3 regions of the Arthrobacter sp. TWP1-1 genome follow, and region 3 is predicted to be linked to each of the others. Evidence: riboswitches for the same ligand, from Rfam matches in the RefSeq annotation. Region 3 holds a riboswitch; each other region holds the start of a gene.
What was found. Region 3 has a riboswitch for thiamine pyrophosphate ahead of thiC (phosphomethylpyrimidine synthase ThiC). Riboswitches for the same ligand answer to the same signal wherever they lie in the genome.
Positions count from the first base shown of each region.

Region 1: linked by a shared signal. The riboswitch ahead of thiD (bifunctional hydroxymethylpyrimidine kinase/phosphomethylpyrimidine kinase) and the one ahead of thiC (phosphomethylpyrimidine synthase ThiC) in region 3 are both predicted to bind thiamine pyrophosphate.
Region 2: linked by a shared signal. The riboswitch ahead of ACP7B9_RS10375 (ECF transporter S component) and the one ahead of thiC (phosphomethylpyrimidine synthase ThiC) in region 3 are both predicted to bind thiamine pyrophosphate.

Region 1 covers NZ_JAFCXC010000002.1:659,828-663,248, forward strand. The annotation lists gene thiD (bifunctional hydroxymethylpyrimidine kinase/phosphomethylpyrimidine kinase) at 22-1,602, opposite strand; TPP riboswitch at 1,592-1,690, opposite strand; gene ACP7B9_RS06350 (Rne/Rng family ribonuclease) at 1,846-3,421, opposite strand, start outside.
Region 2 covers NZ_JAFCXC010000004.1:359,059-362,479, forward strand. The annotation lists gene ACP7B9_RS10370 (ABC transporter ATP-binding protein) at 1-1,517, opposite strand, end outside; gene ACP7B9_RS10375 (ECF transporter S component) at 1,520-2,158, opposite strand; TPP riboswitch at 2,205-2,325, opposite strand; gene ACP7B9_RS10380 (DUF4235 domain-containing protein) at 2,493-2,753, shown strand; gene mnhG (monovalent cation/H(+) antiporter subunit G) at 2,846-3,208, opposite strand; gene ACP7B9_RS10390 (monovalent cation/H+ antiporter complex subunit F) at 3,205-3,421, opposite strand, start outside.
Region 3 covers NZ_JAFCXC010000003.1:167,262-170,682, reverse strand. The annotation lists gene ACP7B9_RS07245 (alpha/beta fold hydrolase) at 1-443, shown strand, start outside; gene thiC (phosphomethylpyrimidine synthase ThiC) at 523-2,265, opposite strand; TPP riboswitch at 2,262-2,372, opposite strand; gene ACP7B9_RS07235 (GNAT family N-acetyltransferase) at 2,423-2,929, shown strand; gene ACP7B9_RS07230 (VOC family protein) at 2,985-3,421, shown strand, end outside.

The DNA.
Region 1 (3,421 bases), on a different contig from region 3:
GTGCCTCAGAGCTGGGTGTGGTTAATCACTTGACGTCACTGAGGCTGCTTTGACTGCCTCGACGTGGAGGTGTGGTGCCGCAAAGAAGTCAACCTCGTACTGGGCGGAATGGGCAAATGCCTCCCGCATCCGTTGGCGTTCACTGGCCGAACCTCGCCGTGCTGCCGCATCGGTGATGCTAATGGCCTTTTCCGTAGCTTTGGCAAAATCTTCATCCGCATACGTTGCCAGCCAGCTCCCGTAAGGGTGTTCGCCCTCAAAGGCGAGGTAGTCGGCGTGAAGTACGCGCCCAACCTCGGCGTACAGCCAGTAACAGGGCAGAACGGCTGCGACCACTTCGCCGTAGCTGCCGCCGAAGGCAACGGCCTGGAGGTGGTCCACATAGTGTTTTGTCACGGGACCCTGGGGAGAGTCCAGCGGGTATTTGCTGAGCCAGTCGCGGTGCAGGCTCAGCTCCACATCGATGCAGTTCTGCGCCCCTCCTGCCCAAAACTTCTGCTCGGTTTCTGTCGGTGCCAGTGCACTCGCCCGGGCAAGGACCCTGGAGTAGGTGGCCAAGTACTGGGCATCCTGCGCCAGATAGTAGGCGAAGTGGTTACGGCCGAGCGTGCCGGCGGCCAACTCCTTGATAAAGTCCAGCTCGAAGATGGCTGTTCGCTGGGGCGCACAGTCCGCCCACAGTTCCCTGCTAAAGGTTTCGCCGGCAGGAGCGGCACTCCCCCATAAGGCGAATAGGTGATTGATGGGGCCGGCGCCGGAACCGACCTCCAATTCTCCGGCCGATGCCAAGGCGCCGCCGAGCCACTCCTTGGCCCTCCGCACGCTTTCGACCCAATCGCCTGTCTGCGCTTGGAGCGTGGCTACTGCCGCGGAAAGCGAGCAGCCCGTGCCGTGAGTATTGGCGGTTTCTATCCGGGCGCCGTCGAACTCGCGCACCGAGCCGTCGGGCCACACGAGCGCATCGGGGCATTGAGTTCCAGGCAAATGCCCGCCCTTGACCAGAACCATGACGTGATGTTCGGCGGCAAGCGCGCGCCCCTGCTCCACCGCCTCGTGCCAGCTGCTGGCTTCGGCACGGTTCAGCAGGACGGCAAGTTCCGGGAGATTGGGAGTCACCAGATGGGTGAACGTCAGCAGTTCCAGAAACGCCTCGCGTGTTCCCGCCGTCACGAGCGGGTCACCGCTAGTGGCCACCATCACCGGATCCAGTACGACGACGGCGGGACGGGTCCGTGCAAGCCAGTCCCCCACCGCGTTCATCACCGCCGCGTTGCCTAGCATGCCGATCTTCACTGCATCCAAGGCGATATCCGCTGCCACCGCATCGAGTTGCGAGGTGAGGAATGAAGCTGGCGGAATGTGGACGCCCTGCACCCCTTGAGTATTTTGGGCCGTCAATGCTGTGATGGCGGCCATGGCGTAACCACCATGAGCGGAAATGGACTTGATATCAGCCTGGATGCCTGCACCGCCAGAGGGGTCTGAGCCGGCAATGCTCAGGATCCTGGGATGCTTCACGGCAGTTGCCACGTTGACCGAAGGCTCGTGCGCAGTGTCGTGGGCAGGCTCGTGGGCAGCAGGCACTACGGTACTGGTTGTCATGGGACATCCCTTCGCCGGTGCTAACCGGGCAGGTTCAACGGGTATTGTCTCAGCCGGCCCTTGTGGCCTGGCACCCCGTGTCGCATTCCACCCTAGTGCGCACGCGCCTGCTTTAAACAAGCAACCCGCACAAGATGACCCAATAATGCGCCTTTCGGTGCATTGGGACATCGTGTGCGGGTTGCTTGTTCAGGCCAACTAGTTAGTCAAACTAGCCAAGCTAGTCAAACGCAGAAGCGCAGGCTAGAGCTCGGAAGCGGGTACTCCCACGCCAAGGATGATCGGCTCGGAGGCCTTCTTGGCAACCGGCACAACGGGCTTGTCGGCAACAACGCTGCTATGAATCGTGGAGCCCTGCCCGGCAGAAGCCTGAGCTGACGTTTCCACAGCCATGTCGGCTCCGCCCTGTGCGCTACGGGCGCTGCGGTTGCGGCGTCCCCGGCGTGAGCGTGAACGGTTGTTGCCGCCCTCGGCATTCTCACCCTGTGAGGATTCGCGCTGTGAGGATTCGCCCTGTGAAGATACGCGCTGTGAAGATTCACCCTGGCCCGGTGCCACCAGCTGATCCAGCGCCTGGGTCAGATCCGCCAGTGCGGCGGCCTGATCTGCATTGTTGGTGCCGGAGAAATCGCTGCTTTCACTTCGGTGTCCACGGGGCAGCTCAATGGCTTCCCCACCCAAGGTGAGAGTCGCGGCGTCGGCCTCTTCAATGACGGGAGCATGGTTGGGCTCGGCGGCGACGCGCTCCTGGTGCGAAGCGGCGGCCGCAGCGGCAATATTGGCCAGTGCAGCACGTGCCTCGTGAGCCTTCTGCGCCTTGGCAGCGTCAGCAACCTCATCGGCGACAGGAGCCGGTGCGGGCTCAAGCTGCGGTTCGATCTCAGGCTGCTGGCCGCGGTTGCGGTTGCGCTTGCGTTCGCTGCGAGTGGACCGGTTGGCCGTGCGCTCGTTCTCGCGGTTGTCCTGCTTCGGCGCCGCCGGGGCATGGATCTGGGCTACTTCCACAGCGGGGCTGTGGGTGCGGCGGTGCTCCACGGGGATCTCGTGGGTGACCATGCCGCGGCCGGCGCAGGAGGGGCACAGCTCGCCGAAGACTTCCAGCAGACCGGTACCCATGCGCTTACGCGTCATCTGCACCAGACCCAGCGAGGTCACCTCGGCAACCTGGTGCTTGGTCCGGTCACGGCCCAAGCATTCGACGAGACGGCGCAACACCAGATCGCGGTTGGATTCAAGGACCATGTCGATGAAGTCAATGACGATGATGCCGCCGATGTCGCGCAGGCGCAGCTGGCGAACAACTTCCTCGGCAGCTTCAAGGTTGTTCTTCGTGACGGTCTCTTCAAGGTTGCCACCGGATCCGGTGAACTTACCCGTGTTGACGTCAACAACTGTCATGGCTTCGGTGCGGTCAATGACCAGCGAACCACCCGACGGCAGGAAGACCTTGCGCTCAAGGGCCTTGTTGATCTGCTCGTCGATGCGGTGCACGGCGAAGATGTCATCGGGCTTCGTCCACTTTTCCAAGCGGTCAAGCAGATCCGGGGCAACATAGGTTACGTAGGCCTCGATGGTGTCCCAGGCGTCTTCACCGGAAACAACGAGCTTGGAGAAGTCCTCGTTGAAGACGTCGCGGACAACCTTGATGGTCAGGTCAGGCTCGCCGTACAGCATTTCGGGGGCAAGCGTCTTGTGCGAGGAAGCCCGCTCGTTGATGCCTTCCCACTGGGCGCGCAGCCGGTTGATGTCATTCGTGAGCTCTTCTTCGCTGGCACCTTCGGCCGCCGTGCGCACAATGACGCCCGCATTTTCGGGCAGG
Region 2 (3,421 bases), on a different contig from region 3:
TCCTTCTCACCGAGAACCAAGCGATTCCCGCCCAGCACAGCGCTAAAGGCAGCGTCGTGCGTCACGGAGACAACGGCCGTTCCGGCATCCAAGAGTTCCGTTAGGAGCGAGGCCAGTTCTGCCCAGGTGTTGGCATCCTGGCCAAAGGTTGGCTCGTCCAGGATCAGCAGCTGCGGGCTGGCGGCCAAGACTGTTGCCACGGATAGCCGCCGTTTCTCCCCTCCGGAGAGCGTGAACGGGTTCGCATCGGCCAGATGGTCAAGCCGCAAACGGACCAGCAAATCATCCACGGCGTCGCCGCCATGACCCAAAAGCTTCGGCGCAAACAGCAGCTCTGCACGGACACTGTTGGCAACAAATTGATGTTCGGGTTCCTGAAAAACCGTACCGATCCGGCTGATCAACTCCAGGCCGCGCCACTTCAGCGGCTGAGGTCCCGCCCCACGGGCAAGCCCCGGTAGAGCCACCAATTCGCCTGCCGCCGGCGCCAACAATCCGGCAAGGGTCAGCGCCAGCGTTGACTTGCCGGACCCGTTCGGCCCGGTCACGCTCAACGCCTCGCCTGCCCGCACCTGGACAGAAGGTACGACGGCGGCCGGAACCACAGGGTGACGCCGCCGTCCCTTGGTGCGGGAGACAGCAAGAGCCGACGCCTCCAGCAATAGGTGATTGCCGGCGTCGTACGCATCCAAGGCGGGAGAACTCCTTGGCCGGACAGCGGGGATGTACCCCGGCACCCAGATCCCAGCCGCCGCCAACAGCTCACGGCTCTGCGCCATGACGGTTGCGGGCGGACCGTCGAAGAGAATTCCGCCGGGCTCACCCATCCGGGCAGGGGCAAGAACGACGATCCTGTCGACGACATCGAGCCACACGGAGACCCGGTGCTCCACCACCACCAAGGTTGCTCCGGTTTCATCCAGGCTGCGGCGCACAGCATCGCGCACCTCAATGACGCCCGCGGGATCAAGATTGGCCGTGGGCTCGTCCAGCAACAGCAGCCCGGGACGCATGGCCAGCATTCCTGCCAGCCCAAGGCGCTGCTTTTGCCCGCCGGACAGGGCCGAACTTGGATGATCCAGAGGAAGGTTCAGCCCAACGGACTCGAGCGCTGCGCTGACCCGGCGCCAGATTTCATCGCGCGGCACGGACAGGTTCTCCGCGCCGAAGGCCACGTCGTCGCCGATGCGCGAGAGTACAACTTGCGCATCCGGATCCTGCTGCATCAGGCCGGCCCGACCTCGGGATTCCGCTACCGGACGGCCGTCGATGAGCAGTTCACCGGATTCGTTGGCGTCCTCGTCATCGCCCAGCACGCCCGCAAGGGCATGGAGCAGCGTGGACTTGCCGGCCCCGGAAGGGCCCAACAGCAGGACCCGCTCCCCCGGCGCAATCTCCAGATCAAGATCGTGGACGGCACGGCCGGTGCGGCCCGAATGCTGCCATCCCCAGCCCTTGGCGCTGATCCGCGCCGGCGCACCAAGGTGCGCCGTGGCGTGATGTTGCGCCGAACCCATGGCTACACCGCGCGTTCGGTGGCGGCGCCGCGCGATGGCAAGCTCGCCAGTGCGCCCGTGCGGGCCAGTCCGCGCACAGCAAGCCAGGAGAGCAGGCCGGCAATGACGGCACCGGAAATCATGGCGAGGACAACGTAGACGGCCTTCCATTCAAAGGCCCACGGTGCGTTGTAGACAATGCTGTCATTGAGGCCCATAGCCAATCCGGCAAGGGCGCCGGCCAGCAGTGCCACGGGGAGCGTGAACTTGCGGTAGCGGAAAGCGGCAAATGCCAACTCGGCACCGAGACCCTGCACTAGGCCGGACAGCAGCACGGTGAAGCCAAAGTGTGTTCCCAGCAGACTTTCAACGATGGCCGCGATCATCTCGCAGTAGAGGGCGGCTCCGGGCTTGCGGATGACCAAGGCGCCGAGGACGCCGGCAATCAGCCAGCCGCCACCGTACAGGGCGCCCAACGGCGGAAAGGCGACCGTGATGGCGCTGATAATCCCGTACCCGGCTGACCAGAGCCAGAAAATGACGCCCACGGCAACGCCGAGAACCGAGACCACAACGATGTCGACCACGCGCCACGTGGACTTACGGACTTCTTGCGTGCTCTTTTGTTGCGCGGCGTTTTCGCCCGCGAATGACTTGCTCATGTTTCCTCCTTTTCAGGAGGGGCGGCTGCGGCGGTATTTCCGCGCAACCGAAGAGAACTCGACTCCCTTCGCCGGTACTAGCCGGAGCAGGTTCGAGGGTCTGCGGCGAACCGCACTCTCAGCGCCGGATCCTTAGGAATAAGGATGACGCTCCCCTGTCGTGTTTGAATTGCGGCTCCAGTTTACATCCAGCCCTGACCCGGGAACTAATGTCCTGCGTCATGAGCGGCCGCAGTCTGCAGCAAGCCTCGTTTGCCGCGCCGCTTGAACGCGTTAGGCTGGCCATAGGGTTTCCGCCGATTGCGGACCGCACCGAACACGTAAGGAGTCCTTCATGAATATTGTTTTCAAATTGCTCGGAACCGGAGTGAGCCTGGGTGCCGGGTTTGTTGCCAGCAAGCTCGTAGACACGGTCTGGGAGAAAAGTACCGGCAATAAGCCGCCCAAGGACGGAGCGGATCTGGAGAACAGCCTCCGCTCGGCGCTAATATTTGCGCTGGTCTCCTCCGTGGTGGCGGCCATTATCCAGACCGTTGCTGGGCGCACCACCCAAAAGGCAATCGCCCGCTTCAACAAGCACCCCGAAGAAGTCTAAGCAGGTGAGGCCCCGTCCGGTGCGTCGTACGACGCCGGACGGGGCCTTTTGCGTGCTGGCAAGGGTTGCGCCGTCCTGGGTTGCGCGCTGAACTACTTCCGCGCGTCGTCCTCGATAACGGCGGCTACCACCTGATCGAGCTCGTCCACACTGAGCAGTTCCGGGCGCCGGTGCTTGGTGCGGTAGCCGGCACGGCCCACCATATGGGCCGACACGGGCACGGTGAGCAGCTGGAAAAGCCACGCAACCAGCAAGATCGGCAGCAAACTCCACGAGCGCATTTGCAGGCCAATGGCGGTTAGCATCAACAGCAGCCCCAAAACCTGGGGCTTGGTGGCCGCGTGCATGCGACTCATCAGGTCTGGAAAGCGCAGCAATCCAATCGCCGCCGCAAGACTCATCAAGGCCCCCAACAGCAAGGCGATGGCCGTCAGGACATTGAGAAAAGTGTTCATCCGTCCTCCTTCTTGTGCGCCACGAAGCGGGCAACTGTGACAGATCCAATGAAGCCAATCACCGTCAACACCACCAGCAGGGCAAGATTGTCGGTGTGTTGATTCATGGCCATCTCCGTGGCTAGCGCGGCTCCGAAAATCGCCAGCAGAACATCGGCCGCAATCACGCGGTCAAGCAGTGAGGGCCCCTTGGCGATTCGGTAGATCGTGCCG
Region 3 (3,421 bases):
CGGCCGAACTCCCGGCCACCGCCGCGTACCGCGAGTACGTTGAGCCACTGTTTGCCCGCAGCGCGGAACTGTCGGATATGGCCTTCTCTGCGGAATTCCGACGAGTGACAGCTTCCATGGCTGGGCCCGGCCGGGCCGGATACAGCCCCGGTGCCGCAGGTGTGGTGCGGCCGGTCCCGGCCGAGTCTTCGGCCAGGATCGCAGCACGCATCCACCTGCAGGCGCCTCAGTGGGAAGCCCCGTTGCATATTGTTCCCGGAGTTCCGACGCTGGTGCTGACCGGTGGCTGGGAGCCCCTCTATGAGGAGATCGCGGAGTATCTCACCACAACAGGGGCCGTCCACCGGGTGGCCCCCGGTGGCCACCGCCCGCATGACAACCCCCAGGGCGCGGAGATGATCTCCGCGTTTGTTGCCGCCCAGGAAGACGCCCTGCACGCCTGACACCGCTAGCGCCTGACGCCTGACGCTGGCAGCCCCCAACGCTGCCAGCGCCTGACGCAGCGCGTCTATCGCAGCGCATTTAGCTCCGGGGGACCACCAATTCAGGCAGGTACACCTTGGCTCCGGCGGCCAGGAATTCTGCACTCTTGCTCGCCATGCCGCCAACTATGTTCTCTTGTTGCGCGGCCGTTCCATAGGTATCCCTGATGTCTTGGCTGATCTTCATGGAGCAAAACTTCGGACCGCACATGGAACAAAAATGCGCGGTCTTTGCAGGTTCTGCAGGGAGCGTCTCGTCGTGGAAGGCCTCGGCCGTGGCAGGATCCAATGACAACGAGAACTGATCGCGCCAGCGGAATTCAAAGCGGGCCTTAGACAATGCGTCGTCGCGGTCCCGGGCGCCGGGATGCCCCTTGGCCATATCGGCCGCGTGGGCAGCGATCTTGTAGGTGATGACACCGGTCTTGACGTCATCCTTGTTAGGCAATCCCAGGTGTTCCTTGGGCGTCACATAACACAGCATTGCCGTACCGTACCGGGCAATTTCGGTCGCGCCGATCGCGGACGTGATGTGGTCATAACCCGGCGCAATGTCAGTGACGAGCGGCCCCAATGTATAAAACGGCGCGCCATCGCAGAGCTCTTGCTGCCGCTCAACGTTCTCGCGGACAAGGTGGAACGGGACGTGGCCCGGCCCCTCCACCATGACCTGGACGTCGTAGCGCCAAGCCCGCTTCGTCAGTTCGGCCAGGGTATCCAGCTCGGCAAATTGGGCAGCGTCATTGGCGTCGGCCGTTGAGCCGGGACGCAAGCCATCGCCCAGGGAGAACGCGACGTCGTAGCGGGCAAAAATTTCGCACAGCTCATCAAAGTGCGTGTAGAGGAAATTCTCTTGATGGTGGGCAAGGCACCATCCGGCCATGATGGATCCACCGCGGGAGACAATGCCGGTCACCCGGTTGGCCGTGAGCGGGACATAGCGGAGCAGCACTCCGGCGTGGATGGTCATGTAGTCCACGCCCTGCTCACACTGTTCGATCACGGTGTCGCGGAAAATTTCCCATGTGAGGTTGTGGGCTTCACCATTGACCTTTTCCAACGCCTGATAAATGGGCACGGTGCCAATGGGAACCGGCGAATTGCGGATGATCCATTCACGCGTCGTGTGAATGTCATCGCCGGTTGAAAGGTCCATGACGGTGTCAGCACCCCACAGTGTGGCCCACTGCAGCTTGTCCACCTCTTCGGCAATGGAGCTCGTGACGGCCGAATTACCGATGTTCGCATTGATCTTCACCAGGAACGCCTTGCCAATGATCATGGGTTCGGATTCGGGGTGGTTGATGTTGCTGGGAATGATGGCCCGGCCGGCCGCCAGCTCGCTGCGAACGAGCTCCACGGAGCAATTTTCGCGCAGCGCCACGAACCTCATTTCGGCAGTGACGACGCCGGCCCTTGCGTAGTGCATTTGGGTCACCGTGCGCCCTGCCAGGGATCGCAAGGGAGTGCGTTGCGTGCCTTGCCATTCCGCGGATGCTGCGCCGCGCCGCTGGGCCGAGCGGCCGTCGTCGAGCAGTTCACGCCCGCGCCCTTGGTAATTTTCGGTGTCCTCCCGATCCTTGATCCAGGGATCCCGCAAGGGCGGCAGCCCGCGGACCGGGTCGCTGCCCGGCCCCGCGGTGCGGTACACCTGAATGGGTGGATTTGGGCGCCCCGGTGCCGAGTCGTCCAGTGAAATGGATGTTACCGGAACGCTTAGCCCGTGCTGTTCGTCCTTGAGGTAAGAAAGCGTGTGGGCAGGGCTTTGTTCGGTGAAACTCATGGGTGAAACTCACTTCCTTCGCCGGCATTACCCGGACAGGTTCAACGGTCCAGGGCAGCTTCAGCCCATGTCTCAGCCCCTGCTTCGGGGCTCCCGTGTGGTCAGAGTCGAAGCTACACGATCAACGGGGGCCGCTGTCAAGCCGTAGGATCGGTGCATGCTTGAAATCCGTCCTGCCGCACTGAGTGAGTTCGCGCTGTTGCCCTCCATCGAGGCCGAGGCCGACGCTGCCTTTGAAACGCTGGATCCGCCCATGAACATTTCTGAGTTTCCGCCGCCGGCACTACCGGCCGAGTACGCGGCGGCGTTTCACATTATGGTTGCTGGGCGGCCACCGGCGGGCTTTATCCGGTTGGAAATCGTGGACGGTCAGGCGCATGTGGAGCAGTTGGCTGTCAGCCCGGAGTATGCGCGGCAGGGGATCGGCCGGTCCCTGGTCAGCGCGGCCAAGGCATGGGCCCTCGAGGCGGGTTTTCATTCCATGACCTTGTGCACCTTTACCGATGTTCCCTTCAATGCACCCTTTTATGTCAGTTGTGGATTTAGTGAGCTTCCACACGGGGAGTGGACTCCTGGGCTGGCCAAGCGGCGGGAACAGGAGACCGCCCTGGATATCGTGGGCAGGCGCATCGTCATGAAAATAAAACTAACCGCTCCGGAATAACTTGAAGCTTCAAGTAGTTTGCTACTATATGAGTACAACAAACCTTGGAGACATCATGACTGCACAGAACGACCTTCTTTCCGCCGACCTTACGATGGGCACCGTGATGCTCAAGGTTGGTGACATGACGATGATGAGCAACTATTACCAGAAGGCGCTCGGGCTCGATATCGTTGCCGAAGCCGATGGTGGCCAGTACCTGGGCCGCGGCAGCACTCCGCTGGTGCATCTGCAGCCCGCCGGTGGCCTGCACATTCCCGGACGCGGCGAAGCCGGACTGTTCCACACTGCGCTGCTTTTCAACGACCAAGCGTCCCTTGCCGCCACCGTGGCAACCGCAGCCCAGTACAGCCCGCAGGCCTTTGCCGGCAGCGCCGACCACCTCGTATCCGAGGCTTTTTACTTCACCGATCCTGAGGGCAACGGCATTGAGCTGTACTGGGATCGTCCCCGCGATGCCTGGAGCTGGAAGAACGGTGAAGTTGAAATGGC